One region of the Mesorhizobium sp. M0715 genome, then DNA from elsewhere that is predicted to be linked to it. Evidence: predicted binding sites of a transcription regulator. Region 1 holds the regulator's gene; the other holds the start of a gene.
What was found. The regulator LexA, encoded in region 1, represses DNA repair genes until DNA is damaged. The targets are predictions, from matches to a motif close to TGTTCNNNNTGTGTTCNG.
Positions count from the first base shown of each region.

Region 2: the regulator LexA is predicted to act here: its motif matches at 1,099-1,116, upstream of dinB (DNA polymerase IV).

Region 1 is NZ_JAMYPL010000008.1:166,449-169,804, reverse strand. It holds gene kynU (kynureninase) at 1-727, shown strand, start outside; gene lexA (transcriptional repressor LexA) at 1,140-1,880, shown strand; gene NKI21_RS12770 (ComEC/Rec2 family competence protein) at 1,874-3,356, opposite strand, start outside.
Region 2 is NZ_JAMYPL010000037.1:8,070-11,425, reverse strand. It holds gene dinB (DNA polymerase IV) at 1-1,067, opposite strand, end outside; gene NKI21_RS29660 (winged helix-turn-helix transcriptional regulator) at 1,190-1,606, opposite strand; gene NKI21_RS29655 (dihydrofolate reductase family protein) at 1,710-2,309, shown strand; gene NKI21_RS29650 (2OG-Fe(II) oxygenase) at 2,334-3,077, opposite strand; gene NKI21_RS29645 (methylated-DNA--[protein]-cysteine S-methyltransferase) at 3,074-3,356, opposite strand, start outside.

The DNA.
Region 1 (3,356 bases):
TTACAAATCGGGTGAACTGCGCGACATGGCGGCGCTGACGCGCAAAGCTCATGCGGCCGGAGCGCTGATCGTCTGGGATCTTTGCCACACCGCCGGCGCCCTGCCCGTCGAGCTCGATCACGCAAATGCCGATTTCGCCATCGGCTGCACCTACAAGTACCTCAACGGCGGTCCGGGCGCACCGGCCTTCATCTATGCCGCGCAGCGCCACCACGGCGATATCAGCCAGCCGCTCAGCGGCTGGTGGGGCCATGCGCGGCCCTTTGCCTTCGAACGGGGTTATGTTGCCGGCACCGGCATCCGCCGCTTTTTGTGCGGCACTCAGCCGATCCTGTCGATGCGGGCGCTCAGAGGCGCGCTTGCCATCTGGAATGACGTCGACATGGCGGCATTGCGAAAGAAGAGTGTCGCGTTGACAGAACTGTTCATCCAGCTCGTCGAAGCCAGGTGCGGCGCCTACGGTCTCACGCTGGAGACCACCCGCGACGCGACCAGGCGCGGCAGCCAGGTGTCGTTCCTTCACGATCACGGCTATCAAATCATGCGGGCGCTGATCGAGCGCGGCGTCATCGGTGATTTTCGTGCGCCATCGACCATCCGTTTCGGCTTCACGCCGCTCTATGTCGGCTACAAGGATGTGTGGCTGGCGGTTGAGGTGCTGGAGGATATTCTGCGCACGGGCGCATGGAAGGACCGCCGTTTCGCGGTCAAGGAAGCCGTTACCTGACGCAACGATCCCCGCGATCCACCGCCGCCGCCCTCACTGCCTTGGCAGATGACGGAGGGCTGAATTTCCAGCCACAAATGCCAACAGACGTTGGCGTTTTGGCTCCGTTTCGTTCACGGCAAACGAACGTCCCGAAGATTGATATCGTCCTTTGTGGAGGTCGATAGACTAATAATGCCAAGCCTTGGGTCGAGGATGAGCCACAGGTCATTAACCATAATAATTTCAATGTGAGCAGGCGCATCGCCGTGCCTAGCGCCTGTTGATCGCGACCCGCTGGCAAGCGCCAAATAATTTCAGCAGCCTTAACAAATTCATTAAACTTTAAACGGTTGCAGAACACAACTGGAACAGATAGGGTTTGTTCTGGGTTTGTTTTTCGATTCTGGTTTCAGGTAACCTGGGGGCCGCCATGCTGACGCGCAAGCAACATGAACTGCTGATGTTCATCCATGAACGCCTGAAGGAGAGCGGCATTCCGCCATCCTTCGACGAGATGAAGGAGGCGCTTGACCTTGCCTCCAAATCCGGGATTCATCGGCTGATCACCGCACTTGAGGAGCGCGGCTTTATTCGCCGGTTGCCCAACCGGGCACGCGCGCTGGAAGTGCTGCGATTGCCGGACTCGATCGCGCCCGGTCTCAACGCGGCAAAGAAGTTTTCGCCAAGCGTCATCCAGGGCAGTCTCGGTCAGGGTGGCGCCCTTGGCCGGCAGATCAAGCCGGCGCCTTCGCGGATGCCCTCGCCCGGCAATGATGACGATGCGGTCTCCGCCGTGTCGATCCCGGTCATGGGCCGTATCGCTGCCGGTGTGCCGATCGATGCCATCCAGCATCAGACGCATTCGATCTCGGTGCCGCCGGACATGATCATGGGCGGCGCCCACTATGCGCTGGAGGTCAAGGGAGACTCGATGATCGAGGCCGGTATCTTCGACGGCGACACCGTCATCATCCGCAATGCCGACACGGCGAGCCCCGGCGAGATCATCGTGGCGCTGGTCGATGAAGAGGAAGCGACGCTGAAGCGGTTCCGCCGCAAGGGCGCTTCGATTGCTCTCGAAGCCGCCAATCCGGCCTATGAAACCCGTATTTTCGGCCCGGACAGGGTCAAGGTGCAAGGCAAGCTCGTCGGCCTGATCCGCCGCTACTGAGGCGGCTGTGGGTTGGCCGCTGGCTTCTCCGGTTTCTTGAAGGGTGCCAGCCCCCTTGCCTCACGAGAGTATTTGCGTTGCGTGTGCCAGGGCCGATATGGGCTGTCCACCGCGAAGCTGATCGTCGCCGGCGTGGTCGCCGATTGGCGATCGAAGAAGACCGCGGCACTGCCTTTGCGAGCCAGTTGCCGCTTGGTGATGACGAGAACCAGCGGATTGTGACAGGCGTCATACGCGGTGGCGTCATTGATGACGATCAGCTCGGCGAAGCCGCAGGCTTTCCAGGCGTCCTTGCGGTCCTCGACATAGGCAATGATCGCACCGGACATGTGCCTGGCCACGCAAACGCCTGAGGAGCAATAGAACGGCGATCCCAGCGGCAGATCAACGGCATCCGCGACATCGAATTGCCCATCGCTGTTGTCGAACACCTCCGGCACGACGATGGTTTCTGATGTCAGGGCGCGTTTCCAGTTGTCGACGGTGAATTCGTTCGGCCGTTCCCGGCTGACGGCAAGCTCGCCGCCACCGATCGGCAACGCCACCAGCCGGGCGTCTTCCGAGATTAGCACATCCGGCGTGCGCGTATCCGAGACGGTCAGCAAGCCTGCCAGCGCGAATGGCAGAGCAGCGAGCCGCAGCCAAGTTGTCGCCATTGTCGCGATGACCAGGGCAATTGCCACCAACAGGACCGACTGCTGCGAAATCAGCCCGACCCCATCGACAGGCGAACGCTCGGAGATCCAGCCTGATATGGCGATCATCATCGTCAGGCCCTTACCCATCAGGTAGAGAGCCGGCCAATCCAATCCGAAAGGCATCAACAGCGCGCTGGCGACGGCCAGGAACATGACGACGGTGACGATCGGCATTACCGCGAGATTGGCAAACAGGCTGAGCGGCGAGACACGCTGAAAATGCCAGATGGCAAACAGCGTCGTCGCGCTTCCCGCGATGATCGAGGTCATGGCAAGGCCGGTTGCCGCCAGCAGGAATTTTCGCGTCAGGAAACCGGGCACGGATCGCTTTGGCGGCGGCGGTCTTGCTTTTCCCGCGCGGTGATCCGCCCAGCCGGCATAGGCGCCGACCAGAGCCGCGGTCGCGGCGAACGACATCTGAAAACTCGGGCCGACCACCTCATGCGGCGACACCACGATGACGGCGATCGCCGAGATCGCCAGATTGCGCATGGTGAGTGCTGCTCGATCGAACAGCACGGCAATCAGCATCACCGCCAGCATGATGAAGCTGCGCTCGGCGGCAACGACGACTCCCGAGATGATGAGATAGGCCGCGATCGAGAACAGTGCGGCGGCGGCGGCATACTTCTTGACCGGGCGACGCGCGGAAAAGTCGGGAAACAAGGCGAAGGCGCCGCGCAGCAAACCCATGATGGTGCCTGCGACCAGAGCCATGTGCAGTCCCGAAATGGAGATGATGTGGTAGATGCCGGTACGTCGCATCGCCTCATTGATG
Region 2 (3,356 bases), on a different contig from region 1:
AGATCGAGCGGCAGTTCGAGCTGTAATTCGAAGCTTTCCTCGAGATGCGAGACCGAGATCGCCAGCAGCGAGATCGTTCTCTCGTGGGGGTTGTCGGCAAGCACGCCGCGCACCAGATCGCCGGCGATCTCGGCCAGCATCGCGGTCGCCGAGATCGGCTGGTCAAGCGTGATCGAGCGGGTGACGGCGCTGAGATCGGCAAAGCGCACGCGCACCGTCACCGTGCGGCCGGGCCGCGCCTTGGCGCGCAGCCGGCTGGCGACGCGGTCGGCCAGATGCAGCAGGGTTGGCACGATGACGTCAGCTACGGCGGGCTTGCGGCCAAGCGCCGATTGCGCGCCGGCCGAATGCGCCCGGCGCTTCGTCTCCAGTTTTCGCGGGTCGCGGTTCCATGACAGCGCGGCGAGCTTTTCGCCGGCGGCGGGGCCGAGCAGCCGCGTCAGCGCGCCGCTGCGCGTCCTGGCCAGCTGGCCGATGGTCTCGACGCCGATTTCCGCCAGCCGCGCTTTGGTCGCCGAGCCGACGCCCCACATCAGCCCGACCGGCAGGTCGTGCAGGAAAGCGAGCTCGCTGCCGGGTTCGACGACCACCAGCCCATCGGGTTTTGCCACCTGCGAGGCGATCTTGGCCAGATGCTTGGTGCGGGCGACGCCGATCGAGATCGGCAGGCCGAGTTCGGCGCGTACCCGGCTGCGGATCGTCGTGGCGATCTCCTGTGGGGAGCCGAACAGATGCGTGCAGCCGGCAACGTCGGCAAAGGCCTCGTCGATGGAGATGCGCTCGACCAATGGCGTAAAATCGTCGAGCACCTTGATCGCCGCGTCGCCTAGCCGCTGGTAATGGCTGAAATTGCCACCGACGAAGATCAGATGCGGGCAGAGTTCGCGCGCCTTGCGCCCGGGCATGCCGCCGCGCACGCCGAAGGCGCGGGCCTCGTAGGAAGCGGCGAGCACGACACCGCCGCCCACCGCGATCGGCTTGCCGCGCAGCGACGGATCGAGCAACTGCTCGACCGAGGCGTAGAAAGCGTCGAGATCGGCATGCAGGATGGTGGCTGTCGTTTCCATCCCGACCGCACATCCGCAGTTGCTGATAGATTGGAACAAATAAAGAACAAAGATGGATCATTGTCAAGGGAAGGGCGATTTGTGCGGCAACAGCCATGCCGGTTCCGCCTGAACGCAACCGCCTAGACAATATGCTCCGCTCGCAGCGCCGCTTTCATCCTTTCCAGCGCCGCTTCGCCGCCTGCCGCCAGTTCGTCGGCAATCCTGGCCAGCTTATCGTCGGCCTTGCGGTGCTTGCTGCCCCAGGCGCCGAGCGTCGCCAGCACCGGCAAGAGGTCGATGCCTGCTTCGGTCAGCCGGTAGACGGTTCTCAAGCCATGCGTCGGGTCGTCGCTTCGGGTGAGGATGCCCTCCTCCTGAAGCGTTTGCAGTCGCTCGGCCAGCGTGCGCGAGGAGATGCCTTCGTCGGATTGCAGGAATTCGCGAAAGTGCTTTTTCCCGGCGAAGACCATGTCGCGGACGATGAGCAGCGTCCAGCGGTCGCCGATCAGTTCGAGTGACAGGTTGATCGGGCAGCCGGACTTTTCGCGCGTCGACATCTATGGTTCCATTTTTAAATCACTTTACTATTGACATCGTTTTGGCCTTGCGTCAACGGTTCCAAATGTAAACTGTTTTGCGATGGCCCTGAGGAGAATGACGGTGAAAAAGCTGGTCCTGCAGATGCAGATGTCGGTCGACGGCTTTGTCGGCGCCAATGAGGACCATTCCTGGCAGCTCTGGGAGTGGGGTGACGAGAGCGCCTGGGACGGTGCGCTGAAGCAGGACTTTAACGCCGTCTTCGCAGGCGTCGATACCATCCTGCTCAGCCGCAAGATGGCGCAGGAGGGCTATCTCACCCATTGGGGCAATGCGGCGAAGAAGTTTCCGCGCGATCCGTTCTACGCCTTTGCGCAGCGCATCGTCGACTCCCGCAAGGTGGTGCTCAGCAACAAGCTCAAGCAATCGGCCTCGGAGCCGGCTTGGGAGCGCACCAGTGTGGTCAGCGGCGACCTGCCGCGCGAAGTCAATGCGCTGAAAGCGGGCGAGGGCGGCGACATGGCGGTGTTCGGCGGCGCCGGTTTCGCGTCGGCGCTGATTGCGGCCGGGCTGGTCGACGAGTTCCAGCTTTTCATCAACCCGGCGGTGCTGGGTGCGGGCCGCCGGATTTTTGATCAGGGCGGTTTTAGGAACCTGCGGCTACTCGGCTCGAAGGCCTATGCCTGTGGCATGGTGGTCAGCCGCTATGCGCCGGCGGGGTGAGGGGGACCTCCATCTTCTCCCTGGTCACTTCGCATCGTGAAAAATGATCCCGACCGTGTGGCGCATGCCTGAGCGCAACCGGCTGACGCCATGGCGCAGGTTGACCCGGTAATTGCCTTTGGTGCCCTGCACCGGCCGGTTGTGGACGGCGAAGACAACGGCGTCGCCCTGGCGCAGCGACACCACTTCGACCCGGCTCTGCATGCGCGGGCGCTGCTCGGTCAGGGCGAACTCGCCGCCGCTGAAATCCCGGCCCGGTTCGGAGAGCAGGATCGCCACCTGCAGCGGAAAGGCGAGGTCGCCATAGAGATCCTGGTGGAGGCAGTTGAAGTCGCCAGGCACATATTGCAGCAGCAGCGGCGTCGGCCGTGACTGGCCGGCGGCATGGCACTGATCGAGAAACGCGGCGTGCGTCGCGGGATAACGCATGGCCTGCCCCATGCGCTCGTTCCACCGATTGGCGACCTCGGCCAGCCTGGGGTAGAGCGCGCTGCGCAGGCCACCCAGGAGGTCGGGCAAGGGATAGCGGAAATAGCGGTACTCGCCCTTGCCGAAGCCGTGCCTGGCCATATGGATGTGGCTGCGGAAATATTTCTCATCCGAATAGAGGTCGGCGATCCGCCGGCACTCCTCGGGCGACAACAGCTTTTCGATCACGGCACAGCCGAAGCCGTCGAGTTCGGCGGCAAGGGCCGGCCAGTCGTAACCGGCGACGCGTGTCTCGGCGGCTTCGATCACCGATCTGGCAATTTTGGCATGGGCATTCATATCGTAGCCTCCTTGTCGAGCAGGGCGCGTTTGCGTTCGACACCCCAGCGGTAACCGGCCAGTGAGCCGTCGGCGCGGACGACACGGTGGCAGGGAATGCCCAGCGCGATCGCGTTGGCCGCACAGGCGGTCGCCACGGCGCGGGCGCCATTCGGCTGGCCGAGGCGGCGAGCCAGTGCGGTGTAGCGGATGGTGGCGCCGCACGGGATGCTGCGCAGCACATCCCAAACCTGTTGCTGGAATGGCGTGCCGTGGCGCATGTCGAGCGGCAGGTCGAGG